Regions from separate parts of the Rossellomorea marisflavi genome, predicted to be linked through region 2. Evidence: riboswitches for the same ligand, from Rfam matches in the RefSeq annotation. Region 2 holds a riboswitch; each other region holds the start of a gene.
The links. A riboswitch is a leader RNA that binds a small molecule or an ion and turns the genes downstream of it on or off. The one in region 2 is predicted to bind S-adenosylmethionine.
Positions count from the first base shown of each region.

Region 1 (4,190 bases), 1.7 Mb from region 2:
AATTGTGCCATTTCCTTCGCAGTATGGTATTTGGGCAGTGCTTTTTCATAGTCAAACTGATCGGAATCAATGGATCGTTGGGCGAATTCCGTTTCCGTAGCGGCAGGGGCAAGAACCTTCGCTGTCATCTTCGCACCGGATTCGGAAAGCTCTCTCGCAAGTCCTTCCGTGAAGGCACTCACATAGAATTTGGTCGCACAGTAGGTGACCGCATCGGCAACGATCGTGTAGCCGCCGCCTGAGGAAATATTGATGAGCTGCGTTCCTTCGACCTGTGAGAAGTCGCGCACGTATAGGGTGGAGAGGATCGTGAGGGCTTCGATATTGAGTCTCATCATCTGTTCGATCTTGTCCAGATTTTGTTCGCCGACGGGATCGAAATTACCGAAACCGGCATTATTCACAAACGTCTCCAGCTCAAATGACTTGATCTCTTCATAGAAGGAATGAGCGTTGGAGGTAACGGACAGGTCGGTGGAGAAAAGTTTGATATCCAGGTCAGGATGGGCCTTCAGGATGCGGTCCTTCAACTCCTCAAGGTTCTCTTTCCTTCTGGCAGCAAGAATCAGATTCTTCCCCCGTGCTGCAAATGCCAGAGCGGCCTCATAGCCAATCCCGGAGCTTGCTCCTGTAATGACGGTATATTTCATGGTACTTCCTCCTCGATTAGGTTATAAGCAGATTGTAAGGCATAGGATGCTCGTTGAGCCAATGATTATACTCGGTCTGTCTGCACAGATGATGAATGAAGGCCCCCTGTGGTTGAGAGTTGTCCGGCCACCCTGTTTCTGAAATAATGGTGGTATGAGGAAGAATGAGGAAGGGGAGACAGCAATGAACGGCTGGAAACGGTTAATCGCGTTGATTCCCATCATGTTGTTGATGGGTGCATGCGGACAATCCCCAAGAAATACAGCGCCGGTGGAAACGGATGCAACAGAAACAATTGATGCAGAGGAAGCGGGAAGAGAAGATGCCCCGGAACAGCCTGATGAAACATCCGACCAAGTATCACTCGGTGAAGAGGATCAAGAAGCATCGGACTCTTCCGGGGATGATCAGGACAGTCAGGAAGCGGAGGAGCCTGCAGAGGATGGCGAATCATCGGCACGGAATGCTCCTGGACCGCAACGACCAGTCGGGGAATCCGGGTCCACTGCAGGCATTACGGATGTGGAAACAGCCATTGAGTTCTTAAAGGATGAGCTGAACGTGGCATCTGATGGAGATATCCTGATTGATGAGGGTGATGGCAAGCCCCAAACCGATGAAAAAGGGACCTATTATACCCTCCATCTCATATCACAAACCCTCAAAGATGAAGGAGGAACAGGGGAAGTCGGGGCATTCAGGATCTATGAAGACGGACGATATGAGATGGAAGACTGACTTCTCGAAAAAAAGGACCGGAGGCAGTTGATATGCCTTCGGTCGATATGGATCATTGGGGGTAAAGATGTTGAGCCAATCTTACAGCGTCAAAACCAACCTGTCAAGTGGGGATTTAGTTTTAATTCATAGTTTCACTGTAGGATTTATGGTTGACAAAGAGTGAATTGTAAGATAATTTAATCTATACTACCTTATAAAGAGTCGGGGAAGGAATCTGGTCCAACGATCCCGCAGCAACCTCCAAATGGAAGGTGCTCATTCCAGTAGGCAACTTCAGCCTGGCAGATAAGGGGAGAGAGTAATGTACATCTCCTTATGGGAGATTTTTTTTGTATATAAATCCGATTAAATCGATTGGATTAATTAGTCATAACGCTGAGGCGCAGATTTATACACTTTAAAAGGCGCGCATGTAGAGGCCTAGCCATAGGGGAAACAGTGTTCGAAGGCACATACAAACCGTAAGGAAAATCTACTAAGATAAAAGGAGAGGGTAAGATGAGCTGGTATACATCCATTCCATGGGAGGGTACCCACCTTCCTGCAGCCATACAGTATCCTGCTACACGTCTCGGCGTCCATCCGGCCGTCATCATCTGTCATGGTTTCGTCGGTTCAAAAGAAGGCGTGGACCGATTATTCGTGAAGGCTGCACATGAACTCAGCTCACACATCGTCGTACGTTTCGATTACGACGGTTGCGGAGAAAGTCTGGGGGAGTACGGCTTGAATACAAAAGATCGCTTCATTGCACAGACGAAGGCGGTCATCGGGTTTGTGAAGCAGATGAAAGGGGTGGACCCGGAGAGCATTGCCTTGATCGGCCACAGCCTTGGGGGGGCAGTGGCCCTTGAAGCAGCCATCGAAGAAGAAGTTCGCCACCTTGCCCTCTGGTCGGCGGTCGGCTCTCCCCGGCATGATCTTGGACGCATTATCGGAGATGATGTGGAAGAAGCCATCTTGCGGGACGGGAAGGCAGATTATTTGGGCTATGAGCTGAAGCGAGAGTTTCTCACGACCCTTCAAGGGTGGGACCCGATACGGCGGGCAAATGAGTATATGGGGAATGTCTTGCTTGCCCACGGTGACCAGGATGAAGAAATCTCCGTCGATTACTGCTCCCTCTATCACTCAAACTTCTCCAATCGGCGTTCGGGAGAGGTAGAAAAGGCAATCATTCCGAAAGGGTCCCATACTTACTCAACTTCAGGGGCCTTTCGACAACTCCTTGATTTCACTCGAGGGTGGCTTTTACAGGTTCAATCCACCGGCTATGATCATGCCAATGGGCTATAAATGGTAGTTTCTTACCGGTTATTCCTACTCTTTCATTAAACGACAAAATATTGTTACTATTCTATCAAATAAGTAGAGGAGGAAACCGTTTGAAAAAATCTGTCGTATCCATTGCTCTTGCGACGACCCTATCGTTTGGCGCTGTTGGACTTCAACCAGCCATTGCAGGGGCACCTGAACCAGGAAAGGAGCTCTTGCAAAATCCGCATGAGCGGAATCTGATCAAGAAAATCGATTCGGAGCGAATCTATCAGACGATCGATCAGCTTCAACAAATACCGAGGGTAGCCGGGACAGAATCCGAGGCAAATGCCATCAGGTATGTAAAACGACAATTTGAATCGTACAGGTATGACGTGACACTTCAACCCTTTACCTTTATAGGGTACACGGCACCTACTGCAATCGAACTGTCAGGGGTGCAAGGCGAGTGGAACCCGGATGCATTCACTTACTCGGTTAGTGGTGATGTGTCAGGCGAGCTCGTTTCTGCAGGACTTGGAAGAGTAGGAGACTTTGATGGAGTAGATGTAGACGGGAAGATCGTTCTTATCCAGCGAGGGGAAATCACGTTTGCACAGAAGATCGTCAATGCGTCTGAAGCAGGAGCCGCAGGGGTCATCATCTACAACAATACGGATGGCTCGCTGAGCGGGACATTGGGAGAACCGGATGATCGCTACATACCGGCCATCACCCTTTCCAAGGCCGAAGGAGAAGAGCTGCGCCGACATATCGGAGAGACCGTCCGGCTGACAATCGAGGGAGCGGAAACATCGGAGCGCACCTCTCACAATGTCATTGCCTCGAAAGCTCCGGTCAATAAGAAAAAAGCAACGGATGATGTGCTTATCATCGGGGCCCATCATGATTCAGTAGAAGGGGCTCCTGGCGCGAACGATGATGCGTCGGGTACAGCTGTTACCTTGGAACTCGCAAAGGTGTTCAAAAATGTACCGACAGATACAGAGATACGCTTCATTACATTCGGGGCTGAGGAATTGGGTCTGCTGGGGTCCTATCACTATGTAGATTCCCTGCCGCAAATAGAACGTGACCGGATTATCGGGTACTTCAATCTCGACATGGTGGGTAGCAGGGACGCAGGTGATCTGGTCCTCCGCACACTCGATGGAAGCCCGAACCTCGTAACGGAGCTATCCCAGGCTGCGAGCGAGCGATTGAACGGATTCCCGACGCCGATCGGTGAAGGCGGCAGGAGCGATCATGTTCCGTTTGCTGAAGCGGGAATCCCAGCGGGAGCCTTCATCCACAGTCCGTTTGAGCCATGGTACCATACTCCCGAGGATACAATCGATAATATCAGCAAAGAGAAGCTGCAGGATGTGGCTGAAATTGTAGGGGCCGCGGTATATGAGCAGGCTCGTCCCGACCACCAAGGTCCGAAGCCTAAATCGGCTTCAAAGGTGAAAGCATCAAAAGATTCCGTCCAAGAAAAGAACATAAGGTAACCAAAAGCCTGCTGGCCGATCGGCCAGCAG
Region 1 is NZ_CP081870.1:3,369,707-3,373,896, reverse strand. It holds gene K6T23_RS17660 (SDR family NAD(P)-dependent oxidoreductase) at 1-650, opposite strand, end outside; gene K6T23_RS17655 (hypothetical protein) at 835-1,389, shown strand; SAM riboswitch class I at 1,581-1,684, shown strand; gene K6T23_RS17650 (alpha/beta hydrolase) at 1,891-2,688, shown strand; gene K6T23_RS22220 (M28 family peptidase) at 2,778-4,160, shown strand.
Region 1: linked by a shared signal. The riboswitch ahead of K6T23_RS17650 (alpha/beta hydrolase) and the one ahead of mtnK (S-methyl-5-thioribose kinase) in region 2 are both predicted to bind S-adenosylmethionine.

Region 2 (4,190 bases):
CAGTTCACGCTCGAGACGCTCGAGGGCCCATGAAAGATTTACCGCCGTCGGACGGGAAGAGAGGAGATGCGCCTTATCCTTCTTGAACAATGTCTTGAACTCTTCAAGGGACTCCGTTTCATATCCTCCTGCTGCCTGGGCGAGGCCATATGCAGCCGTGATGCCGATGGCAGGCGCTCCCCTTACCTTAAGGGTGATGATGGCATCGTAGTAATCCTTTATGGTATAGAGATGGACATATTCCACTGCCCCGGGAAGTTTTTGCTGGTCCAGTATGACCAGGTGGTCTTCATGCCACTCCAATGAAGTAGGTATGGTAAGTTGTGGTGTCATGGGTTTAAGAAAGCTCCTTTAAATAAGTTTATCGAGTAGATCCTGGATTGAACGGATGCGTTGGCGCTCAAGGATACATTCCCTTCCGAGGGCAAGGCACGTCTTTTTATACAAGATCCGTTTTTCTTCGTCCTGGACCGAGTCAAGATCCTCCACGTGAGCAAGACCGATCGTCCTTCGGATCAGTTCGCAACCGAGGAAACCGATTGTATCTGCAAAGCTTTTTTCTAGAACATACTCAAGGTATCCATCAATTTTGGTGTAGGCATCTTCACTTTGATCCCAGAATTGCGAGAAGGTGGACTCAAATACGTTCCAAGTGGTTTCAATATGACGAAGGATCTCTTCCTTCTTTGGCTTTTCTTCGCGGACCACAGCCTGGAAAATGAGATTTGCCAGGAACTGTCCGATATCAAAACCGATAGGACCGTAAAAGGCAAACTCCGGATCAATGACCTTAGTTTCCTCTTTGCCTGCAAAGATGCTTCCGGTATGCAGATCACCGTGGAGAAGGGCTTCCCCCTCGGTCAAAAAGGATCTTTTCAGTTTAGCGACTTCCAGTTTCAGGGGCAGGTCGTCCCAAAGATTCCGGACCTCTTCTTCAAGGGCTTGTTCAAATTCATTCGTTTCACTATTGAAGAACGGGTCGGTAAAGACAAGATCCTCAGTAATCTTGCATAATTCGGGATTCGAAAACTCTTTGACATATCCCTTTTTCTTGAAAGGATGAAGAGCATAGTCGGATGTGAAGAACAGTGTTGCCCCGAGAAATTCCCCGATGTCCTTCGAAAGGGAGGGATAGATTCCTCCTTTGTTGAGGCCTTTTCTGGCGATTTCAAGATGGCTCAAATCTTCCATGACTGTAATCGCAAGCTCTTCATCGGAATGATAGATCTCAGGGACAAGACGCTCAGCAAGGGAACGCTGGAGAGTCAGGGCCCGGGCTTCGATCCTCGCGCGGTCAAGGGTCAACGGCCAGCTTTCGCCTACGACTTTTGCATAAGGAAGTGCTTGTTTGATAATGATGCTTTTTCCGCTTTCGCTGCTTACAATGCGGAAAACGTAATTGAGATTGCCGTCTCCGATCTCTTCACAGGTCAGATTTTCCGATGCATCAAACAGGGAAAGGTCTTTGGCAAGGTTTATAGCAGATTCGATCGTCAGGGAACGATACTGTTTCAATTGGGTGATGGCCATGGGGGGTTCCTCCTTAAAATAGTTTGCAGGAGGCTTTTCTTGTGGAATGAGAAAAGCCTCTTCCAGTTGTGAAAGAGGCTTGAAGAATACTTCGTCGCCTCTTATCTCTCAGAATGGAATCATTCTGTTGGAATTAGCACCGTGCCCTGGTCAGGCGCATCGAATCTGCGCCCCGTCTTTCAACGGTATTACGGTCGGTTGCTGGGCTTCATAGGGCCAAATCCCTCAGCCAGCTCTTGATAAGAGTTGCATATTTAATTTGTTCAGAAAATTACCATTTGATTGACATCATACCACCTTGCGTTTTTTAGTGTCAATGCTTTTTTTGAAAAGATATCCTGATCGATTTTCGCCTCGTCAACTGTAAAAGTCTGGGAGACGGTCGTCGAATATCGGGATTTGCTTCCTTACTTCATCGACGGTATCGAGATTGACAACGGCTGTCACAAGTTCTTCGTGGAGGGAGCCTTCAGCAAGGATCTCTCCCCACGGGTCGATGATCAGGGATGATCCTCCGAACGTATTGTCCGGATCAGAGCCGACGCGGTTGCATGCAGCAACATAACATTGATTTTCAATGGCACGTGCACGGAGGAGGACTTTCCAGTGGTCGATCCGCTGTTCAGGCCATTCTGCACTGACGAACAGGATCTTTGCTCCGGAGAGAACATGCTTACGCACCCATTCAGGGAAACGGATGTCATAGCAGATGAGGCCGGCCATTTGCTCGCCGGAAAGCGTGAATAGACCGTCCTCTTTTCCCGGCAGGAGGTAGTGATGTTCGTCCATCAGTTTGAACAGGTGAAGCTTTGAATACCCTTTGACGAAGTTTCCTTTGGAATCGATCACGATCAAGCGATTATCGATTCCCGACTCCGTTTTATTTGCAACGGATCCCCCTATCACGTTTATCCCATACTGTTTTGCAAAACGGGATAGGAAGGCAATGGTCTTTTCACTGTTTTCATCAGCGATTCCCTCTATCCTCTTAAGGTCATATCCTGTTGTCCAAAGCTCAGGGAAGACAAGGATATCGCATTGTTCGCTTTCTGCTTGTTGAAACCATCTTTCTGCTTGTGCGTAGTTGGATTTTGGATCTCCAAACCGGATGTCCATTTGCGCGAGCCCGATCTTCATATGATCAGCACCTTTCATGGGGAATTGTAAGATTTTACTTTACATTCGTTATTTTCCGTTATATCATTTGTAGCTAGAATTTGAAAGTGAAGAATATTTGAACATTCAGAAGGTGAAGAGATGAAAACATTCCCATATGCGGATCGCCTCGATTCGCTGCCAAAGCAATTTTTCGCTGAATTGACAGCCAACGTTCAGCGTGTCATTAATGAAGGACACGATGTCATTAACCTTGGGCAGGGTAACCCTGATAGGCCCACACCTGAACATATTGTAGATAGTTTGAAGGCTTCGGCCGAAAACCCATTGAATCATCGCTATTCACCTTTCAGGGGGATGGCCTCTTTCAAAGAGGCGGTAGCGCTTTTCTATAAAAGGGAATACGGGGTGGAACTGGATCCTGACAAAGAAGTAGCTATCCTCTTCGGGGGGAAGGCGGGTCTCGTGGAGATTCCGCAGTGCCTGGTGAATCCGGGTGAATCCGTGCTGGTTCCGGACCCTGGGTATCCTGATTATCTATCAGGGGTGGCACTTGCAGAAGCGGAGATGAAGCTGATGCCGCTACTTGAGGAAAATGATTTTCTCCCCGATTACAGCCGGTTTAGTGAAGCCGAACTCGACGGTTCCAAGCTTATGTTCCTGAATTATCCGAATAACCCGACGGGAGCAGTAGCCACACCAGCCTTTTTTGAGGAAACGGTAAAATTGGCAAGTAGCCATGATATCTGCGTGGTACACGATTTTGCTTATGGGGCGATCGGATTTGAAGGCAAGCGTCCCAATAGCTTCCTTGAAACAGATGGAGCTAAGGATGTCGGCATTGAAATCTATACTCTCTCCAAAACGTATAATATGGCGGGGTGGCGAGTAGGATTTGCCGTCGGGAACGAGAGTGTGATAGAAGCCATCAATCTCATGCAGGATCATATGTATGTGAGCCTCTTTGGCGCCATTCAGGAAGCAGCGGTGACGGCGCTCCTCGGATCGCAGGAGTGCGTCCAGGCCCAGCTTGAGACCTATGAAAGCAGAAGGAATGCCCTCATCGGTGGATTGAGATCCATCGGTTGGGATGTGGATGCACCGGCAGGCTCATTTTTCGCTTGGCTCAAAGTGCCGGAAGGCTTCACGTCGATGGATTTCTCGAACCTACTCCTTGAAAAGGCCCATGTAGCCGTGGCGCCTGGCATCGGCTTCGGGGATCACGGGGAAGGGTATGTCCGGGTAGGTCTCCTTACCAGTGAGGAAAGGCTTCAGGAAGCAGTGAAAAGGATTGAAAATTTACATTTGTTCGATAATAGGGATTGACAGGACTCCCAATCGATGCAATAATCCTACTGGAAACCAAATGAATAGATTCTTATCAAGAGCAGGCGGAGGGACTGGCCCGATGAAGCCCGGCAACCGACTCATTACGAGCACGGTGCTAATTCTTGCAGCAGACGCTGGGAGATAAGATAGAGTGATGGATTGAAAGCCTCTTCTTATCGGAAGGGGCTTTTTTGATTGTATAAGGAGGTAGGCAG
Region 2 is NZ_CP081870.1:1,673,202-1,677,391, forward strand. It holds gene mtnA (S-methyl-5-thioribose-1-phosphate isomerase) at 1-333, opposite strand, end outside; gene mtnK (S-methyl-5-thioribose kinase) at 352-1,530, opposite strand; SAM riboswitch class I at 1,629-1,776, opposite strand; gene K6T23_RS08915 (carbon-nitrogen family hydrolase) at 1,888-2,667, opposite strand; gene K6T23_RS08920 (pyridoxal phosphate-dependent aminotransferase) at 2,788-3,972, shown strand; SAM riboswitch class I at 4,022-4,123, shown strand.

Region 3 (4,190 bases), 710 kb from region 2:
TGTGCGTGCAGCGATGATGTTGATGTAAGGCGTGGCCGTGTCATCTTCGTGGAAGATGGAATCCTTCACGGGATTGAATCCGGCGTCTACGGCGATGCCGTTGTTGATGATGGAGGCAGCGACATCAGGCAGGACGCGCGGCGTTTGACCGGCTACGACCGGGACGATTTCGATGTTCTTCGGATTCTTTTTGATTTTATCCAGTGAGCCGTTTCCATCGAAGCCTTCAGGAAGTTCGATGAGACCAGCTTCCTGAAGGAGGAGGAAGGCTCTTCCCATGTTGGTTGCTTCGTTCGGGACGGCAATCTTGGCACCATCCGGGATGTCATCTACTGACTTATATTTCTCAGAGTAAAGGCCGAGCGGAGCGATGACCGTGGTACCCACCGGTGTGAGATCGAGGTCATGCTCTTTCTTGAATTCGTTGAAATAAGAGATTGTTTGGAATGCGTTGGCATCAAGCTCGCCTTCTTCAAGGGCCAGGTTCGGCTGGACATAATCGGAGAAGCGGACGATCTCGATGTCGATGCCTTCTTTCTTTGCTTTCTTCGCGACGAAGTCCCAGATGCGGTTGTCGGAACCGCTGACGCCGATCTTGACCTTCGTTTCGTCTTTGCTGGCGCTTGAGCTGCAGCCTGCAGCGAATCCGCCAATTAATAGAATGAGTGATAGAATGATCCATTTTTTCATGTTGTTTTCTCCTCGCTATCTTCTTCTGATTTTTTTCGATACGAAGTTACCGGATGATTGCAGTCCCTGTACGAGGACGATGAGTATGGCGACGGTGATGACCATGACCCAGGTGTCAAAGCGCTGATAGCCATACGTGATGGCAAGATCTCCGAGTCCGCCTCCGCCGATGGCGCCTGCCATGGCCGATGCCCCGACGAGTCCGACGGTGGCGATGGTGAGGCTGAGGACGAGGGAGCTGAGTGCTTCCGGGACAAGGAAGCGGAAGATGATCTGGGTGGATGTCGCCCCCATGGATTCCGCTGCCTCGATGACGCCTTTGTCGACTTCAAGGAGGGAGTTCTCAATCAATCTCGCAATATACGGTCCTGCATAGAAGACCAGTGGCACAACGGCCGCGGCCGTCCCGATCGATGTTCCCACGATCAGGCGGGTGAGGGGCACGATTGCTACCATCAGGATGATGAACGGGACGGAACGGAAGATGTTCACGACACCGTTCAGGATGGTGAATATAAAGGCATTCTCCCATAGATGACCTTTCCTCGTGATGACGAGGAGCACCCCGAGGGGCAGTCCGATCACGGTGGAAAAGAGGAGGGAGAAGCCTGTCATGACTAATGTTTCAATGAGTGCGTCGATGATCTGCTGTGAATCAACTAGCATGTGGTGCAACCTCCTTCACGGTGACGTTTTCTCCATTCATGACAAGCAGTGCACGGTTGATCTCGCTCTCGGAGCCGATGAGCTCGACGATGAGATGACCGAATGGTGTGCCCTGCAACTCCGTGATGTTCCCGAACAGCACGTTCACATCGAGGTCGAAGCGCTTCGCCACCTGTGACAGAAGGGGCTGACCTGATGAGGCGCCGACGAAGCGGATCTTGTAGATTCGTCCCGGTGCGTTATCTTTCTGCACAAGCTCGAGGACCGATTCCGGGATGGAGTCGTTCAGCACCGAGCTCACGAAGTTCGCCGCCGTCTCGGTCTGAGGGGAGGAGAAGACGTCGAATACGGATCCGGACTCGATGATCTTCCCGCCTTCGATAACCGCCACCCGGTCGCAGACTTCCCGGATCACCGACATCTCATGGGTGATCATGAGGATCGTGATGTTGTACTCACGGTTGATCTTTTTCAGCAGCTTCAGGATCGACCCCGTCGTCTGCGGATCGAGGGCCGATGTCGCCTCGTCACATAGAAGGATCGATGGCTGGGTGGCAAGGGCGCGGGCGATGCCGACGCGCTGCTTCTGACCGCCTGATAATTGATCCGGGTACTGGTTTGCTTTATCTTCAAGGCCGACGAAGCTCAGGAGCTCCGTCACCCGCTTCTGGATTTCGGCTTTGGATTGTTTGGCGAGGATCAGGGGCATCGCCACATTGGCGAAGACCGTCTTGGAGTTCAGGAGGTTGAAGTGCTGGAACACCATCCCGATCTTCCGTTTCACCCCGCGCACATCTTTCGGTGAAAGGGCCATGAGATCCTGGCCGTCTACGATCACCTTCCCCGAGCTCAATCGCTCCAACAGGTTCACGGTGCGGATCAGCGTGCTTTTCCCGGCGCCGCTGAACCCGATCACCCCGCAGATTTCCCCCTGCTCAACCCGCAGGTCGATGCCGTCGAGGGCCCGGACTTCCTTTCCGCCGCTGTTATATACTTTCGTGGCGCTTTTGAATTCAATCATGTTCGTCATGCCTCCTGGTGGTTAAAAATAAAAACCCTCTTCCCGAGGTCTCGAGAAGAGGGCATGGATTCACACGGAATCAATGGGTCCCTTCTCATCTCCCAGGCGCGTTGCCTGCTGGAATTGGCACAGTACTTTGTGGAAAGTCTGCTGCCGAAGCGTCATCGGGCCAGTCCCTCAGCTTCTCTGGATAAGAAATTATTCAATTAGGGTAAACAAAAGGCCCCTTCCTGAGACAGGAAGAGGCCGGAGATCCATAAGGAAAGAAAGATCCGTACTCTTCTCATCTCTCAGGCATCCGCCTGTTGGAGTTGGCACAGTGCTCAAGTGAGCCCGCTGCCGAGGTATCAAAGGGCCAAATCCCTCCACCTCTCGTGATAAGAAGTTGTATTTGTTTAACGTGAGCCCTATTCTACGCCGGACTTTTTCCTGCGTCAACACCCTCTGACAGAAATGAGACAGGCTGGAAGAAGTGGAAATGGGGTGAAAATAGGTCTATGGATTCAAAAGAAAGAAAATGAAAGCCTTTTATTTGGATGAGGATAATCGGAAAACGCTTCTATTTAACTAATTATTTATTTTTTTTACATTCATCCAATTCGGATAGTGCAATGAAGCGGAGGTGGCTCGACTCCTGCGGGAATGGCGGGCAGGTGAGACCCAGCAGGCGCAGCCGATGCGGCTCACCGCACGCCCCGCGGAAAGCGAGCCACCGCAGCGAAATGGAACGGTCCTGTTCCAATCGAAGAAAATCTTGGAACATTTCATTGACATCCATCCCCCATCCCAGTAAAGTATTAATTGAAAATGATTCTCATTATCAAGAATTGGAAGGGGAACCACATGAAAAAAGCATCGTTCTTTACCATATTGATGGTCTGCATGCTCTTGGCTGCGTGCAGCAGCGGAGAAACAAAAACGGATTCGTCCAAGGAGGAATCATCGACATTTACATATGAATCAGAGCAGGGACCGGTGGAGGTGCCGAAAGAGCCGAAGCGAATCGTCGCCCTCACCAATGGTCCGAATGTGATTTCCCTCGAAGGGAAGCTCGTCGGGATCGATGAGTGGACCGAGATGAACCCGCTCTTCACCGACAAGCTGAAGGATGTGGAAGTGGTGGGGGACGATCAGCTCGAGAAGATCATCGAGCTCGATCCGGATCTGATCATTGCCGGAAGTCAAACGAAGAACCTCGATAAGATGAAGGAGATTGCGCCGACCGTCGCTTTCACATGGGGGAAACTGAATTACATCGATCAGCAGATCGAGATCGGCAAGCTGTTGAACAAGGAGAAGGAAGCGAAGGAATGGGCGGATGACTTCCAGGAGCGTGCCGCGACGATCGGGGATGAGATCCGCAAGAAGATCGGCGACGACGCCACGGTATCCGTCATTGAAACCGGTCAAAAGGAGCTCTATGTCTTCGGGAACAATTATGCCCGTGGTTCTGAGATCTTGTATCAGGCCATGAAGCTCAACATGCCGGATGCTGTGAAGGATAACGCCTTGGAAACGGGTATTCACGTCATCTCACCGGAAGCGGTAGGCGACTTCACCGGTGACTATCTCGTCCTGAGCAAAAATCCTGATGTAGACAACTCGTTTATGGACACGGATACGTGGAAGAACATCCCGGCTGTGAAGAACGGTCACGTCATCGAGATCAATAGCAAGGAATCGACCTACAGTGATCCCGTGACCCTTGAGCATCTGCTGGAAACGTTTGGAAGTGGTTTTTTAGGAGAGTAAAAGAGGAGGCAGAGGTCATTCCGTGACCCCTGCCGATTCTGGACGGATAAAATGAACGATG
Region 3 is NZ_CP081870.1:966,953-971,142, forward strand. It holds gene K6T23_RS05200 (MetQ/NlpA family ABC transporter substrate-binding protein) at 1-690, opposite strand, end outside; gene K6T23_RS05205 (methionine ABC transporter permease) at 706-1,356, opposite strand; gene K6T23_RS05210 (methionine ABC transporter ATP-binding protein) at 1,346-2,377, opposite strand; SAM riboswitch class I at 2,469-2,574, opposite strand; SAM riboswitch class I at 2,658-2,761, opposite strand; gene K6T23_RS05215 (hypothetical protein) at 3,000-3,170, shown strand; gene K6T23_RS05220 (ABC transporter substrate-binding protein) at 3,221-4,129, shown strand; gene K6T23_RS05225 (hypothetical protein) at 4,145-4,190, opposite strand, start outside.
Region 3: linked by a shared signal. The riboswitch ahead of K6T23_RS05210 (methionine ABC transporter ATP-binding protein) and the one ahead of mtnK (S-methyl-5-thioribose kinase) in region 2 are both predicted to bind S-adenosylmethionine.

Region 4 (4,190 bases), 440 kb from region 2:
TTGAGTCCCATCGTCGCTTCTATATCCCTAAGAGCTGTGTGAAGCAACTCTTCCTGGGTGAGATGTTTAATTTCTGCCCAGTGGGGATTGGAATCCTTATAGAAAAGCCTGACGAGGAGCTGACTATCAACAGACGTGTGTTTCCATTTTCTGCTTGTCCACGTGCAGGCGTCGCTTTTCACTCCACCTTGTTCTTTTGCGACGATGAACCCTGTACCATCTGCAGGCAATACGGTATCAGGAAAGTCGAATCCAAGGTAAATGCTTTTTAACGATTTCGTTTTAAGAAGGGAAAAGCCTTCATTCAGTTCCGGGTGGTTGAGAACTCCCCTTGCACGATTGTGTGGAATGGCAAGGACGGTTGCATCCGCGGATATGGTTTCACCATTGGTGAGTTCCAATGAATACATACGACCCGATTTTTTCAGGCTCTCGAGGCCGATCCCCTTGTATTTTTCTGCGTTCGGCGTGCATTCATCCAGCCGATTGATGATGGCTGATAATCCGGTTTTAAACGAAACAAATTTCTTGTTGGATTTCCCCTGATGTTTTTCACGGTTGATCCATAGCCCCTTCATGATACTGCCATAAGCATTCTTATAATCTAATAAGTATGGCAGTGTGGAAGACATGCTCAGTGTATGCAAGTCCCCTGAATATACCCCTGATAGAACAGGTGCAATCTGGTTTTGTACGAGCTCTTTTCCTAAGAAAAACTCCAGGAAATCCCCTATGGAATCTTCCTTTGTGAACGTGTCATTCTCCGTTTCATAATCCAGTAGTGCAGCCCTTTTTCCCGCGTCGGAAATCAGCGTACTCTCCATCAGGGAAGTTCTCGTCATGGGAATTCCAAACACTGAATCTGTTGGAATCTTATGTAGTGTGTCCTGCGTGTAGATGAACGATGTACCCGTTTCGTTATATACAAGTTCATCCATGAGCCCTAATTCCCCGATAAGCTCGAGGACCCCCGGGTGTCTTGACACAATTGAATCGGCACCGACTTCCATGATGAAGGGATCCGAAGAGATCGACTGGATTTTACCTCCAAGCATATCTTCTCCCTCAATCAATATCAGTCTTACGTCCTCACCTTTCAAGTATTCCTGAAGGTAGTATAGTGTCGTAAGGCCGGTGATACCTCCACCCACAACTGCCACTGTCTTCATCTCGTTCACTCCAAACCGCTTTATTCATTCTATACATACGGTACCATGATTGACCGGGTTATACGAGTGATTCACTTCATTTTGTGTGTCTGAAATCGCACATTAAACCAAGTTGACAACTTGGTATACTTGGTTTATACTATATTTCATATAACGCTTATCAAGAGAGGCAGAGGGAATGGCCCTATGAAGCCTCAGCAACAGGTTCCAAATCGGGATACTGTGCTAATTCCACAAGCAGGTGCTTGAAAGATGAGTCGAAGAGTCCGGGCAATCCTTCTTCTTATCCTGAAGAGGGATTTTTATATCCTCTTCCCAACCATTCATGAGGAGTGAGTATGATGGAAACCACGCAAAGAAGGAATGAATTGATCAATAAGTTGATCGTGCACAAAGTGTACAAAAAAGGAGAAAGACAGCTGTTCGAATTGACCCTCGAAGAATTGGAAGAAGAGTTTAGAAGCGTAAAAAAAGAATGCCATCCACATACGGAGTCGGGCTCCATCCATTGGATCAATTGCAACAAAGTAACCGTTTAGACCGACGATGTCTTCCACATAAAGTAAGGTTGAACCATTCAATGATGAGGCATTGAATGGTTTTTTATCGTTTGGTCCGTCTTTCACTCTTTTCCGACCGCGGCAATCCCCAATGCATGATGTTCCCATAGCGTCCTGGTCACCCATTCTTCATCCTTTGACCTACAGTTAATAATGAGGATGATTTCAGATGGTTGATGATGATCTGCCAAAATCTGATTCCTCTCTTTGATCTTCACCAGGAACAAGTCGATGAGGAAACCAAGGACCAATCCGCTCCCTGCCCCGATCAACCCCCAATAGATCGGCCCCCATTCCAAAGTAAACCCACGACTTGTGGCAATAACCGAAAAGATCACGGCAAGGAACATGCCTTTATTGAGAAGGGAATGACCATCTGAATAATGAATGGAGTCAAAGAGCCTTGTTTCTCTCTGCCTGCTTTCAAGTGGAATGGCATATAGATCATCCACCCCCTTCTCTTCAAGCTTGACGATGGTCATTTCGATGTAGGAAGAATGATTGAACGATGCGATGATTTGCACTATCTAACCCTCCATCCTTTGCCAATCAACAAGGATCCTTTTTGGTAATACTCTTTTAAAAGGGCAGACTGTTCCCTGTCAAAAAGTTTATTATTCTCTACGACCCCCACATACGCGTCATAAATAGTGAAAAAGTAAAAGGATGGCATGTACAATAACCATTGTTTATCGAGTACGTTCACAGAGGTTTCCAATCTTCCTAAGATAAGATAATGAATCCCTTCCAATATATGGGAATTATAGACATAAATAACAGTGGTCACAAGCGTGAAAAGCCCCGATATGATCCGGTGATTATAAAAATGTCCAACACTCGGTACGGCCATGGACCAAAAAAAAGCTGAAACAGGGCATCTCTTATCAAGATAGTTGATTTCAAGCGGTCGAATCACGAGCCTCCTGTTGACGGTCGACTTGTTTCCTTTATGGCTTAAATAAACTTTATTCAGGTCGACGGCGGTTCTGTGGCTATCCCATATGGCAAACAAGTACACCGGAATGTATAAATGCATGAACTGGATATCGAGAACGCTTTTTGCTGCGTCGATATCACCCATGAACGTGTAAACCATGGCTGTATTCAAGTGAATGGTCTGGTTGATATAGATCTCCCATATCACCAGGGCGAAACCTCTGAGGTATTTTGAAAGCAGAAGATGACCGAATCCTGGAAAGGCCATGGACCAGAGCGCAACAATCATGGGGTTCCTCAAATGAATCTGAGTGGTACCGAATATGCTGACGTACGCAAGATTCCCTTGTTCACCTGCATTATTCAACCGCCTCATAAGATCCCCTCCCTGCTTCATTCTTTGGTTAGTTTCTGCCATGGAAAAGGATTCATACCTAATCAAATGAAAATATGGTATGAATCCTTTTCAAAATAAAAAGCTGTCCGTACAGATCTATTGTCAAATCTGTACGGACAGCTTTCAGCTTATTTTTTGAGCTTCTTTGATCAACTCATTGATTTTCCCTGATAACACCTTTGTCTCTGCTGTCATTTGTTCCTTGTCCTTTGCACGTACGGTGTATGGTTGGCCGATGACGATAACGGCTTTATGACGGTTGCGCAATAATTCTTTAAACGATGTCGGCCCGTGATAGGCTGCCGGTACAATGGGCATCCGGGAGAGGTTTGCTATCGTAATGGCTCCACGTTTCGCTTCGACATCCTCATCTGAACGGGTCCCTCCAGGGAAGACTCCTACGATTGCCCCTCCCCTAAGTAGTTTAACAGGCTTTTTGATACTTGAAGGAGAAGGGTTCTCACGGTTCACAGGAAAGGCGTGAATCTTATGTAAAATAAAGGCGGGGATTCTCCGGTCGAATAGTTCCTTCTTTGCCATAAAGTGTACGGGTCCGGGCATACTGAAGCCAAGGGCGACGACATCAAGCCATGTTTTGTGTGAACAGGTCACAATGTAGCCTCCATCTTTTGGAAGGAGATGGGCATTGCGGATTTCCACTTTTCCAAAAATCAATTTTGCCAGATTGGCGAGAAATGAGTACATGAGATCACCCCATCATCTAGTTTTAATACCTGGTACTAATTATAGTGGAAATCCTCGACTTTACAACTACTAATTATATTTTCCGCTTTTATGGGCAATGAAGGTGGTACAATAAAAAGGCTTATCAAATCATGTACTCAAGGAGGACGTGTAATGGATTCACAAGGGCAAGAAAAATTTTTATCTTTCATTTTACAACGCGTTCAAGATGGCAAGGAAGAAGAGGCAAAACTAATTCTAATGGAGAACTTCAAAAAGCAACAAGAAGGAACCTTCTCAGAAGAAGACGCACTCTCTTTCCTCCCCAGGATCACGCCATTATTAAAAGATGAAAAAACACATGAGGTACACGCTGTAGTAAAACAGTTCTCGAAGACATTCAATCAAGGCGACTCACGCTGAAACATGCAAAAGGACGGTATG
Region 4 is NZ_CP081870.1:2,114,341-2,118,530, reverse strand. It holds gene hemG (protoporphyrinogen oxidase) at 1-1,169, opposite strand, end outside; SAM riboswitch class I at 1,324-1,428, shown strand; gene fbpA (Fur-regulated basic protein FbpA) at 1,508-1,708, shown strand; gene K6T23_RS11085 (hypothetical protein) at 1,792-2,253, opposite strand; gene K6T23_RS11080 (hypothetical protein) at 2,253-3,041, opposite strand; gene K6T23_RS11075 (lysophospholipid acyltransferase family protein) at 3,186-3,767, opposite strand; gene K6T23_RS11070 (hypothetical protein) at 3,921-4,169, shown strand.
Region 4: linked by a shared signal. The riboswitch ahead of fbpA (Fur-regulated basic protein FbpA) and the one ahead of mtnK (S-methyl-5-thioribose kinase) in region 2 are both predicted to bind S-adenosylmethionine.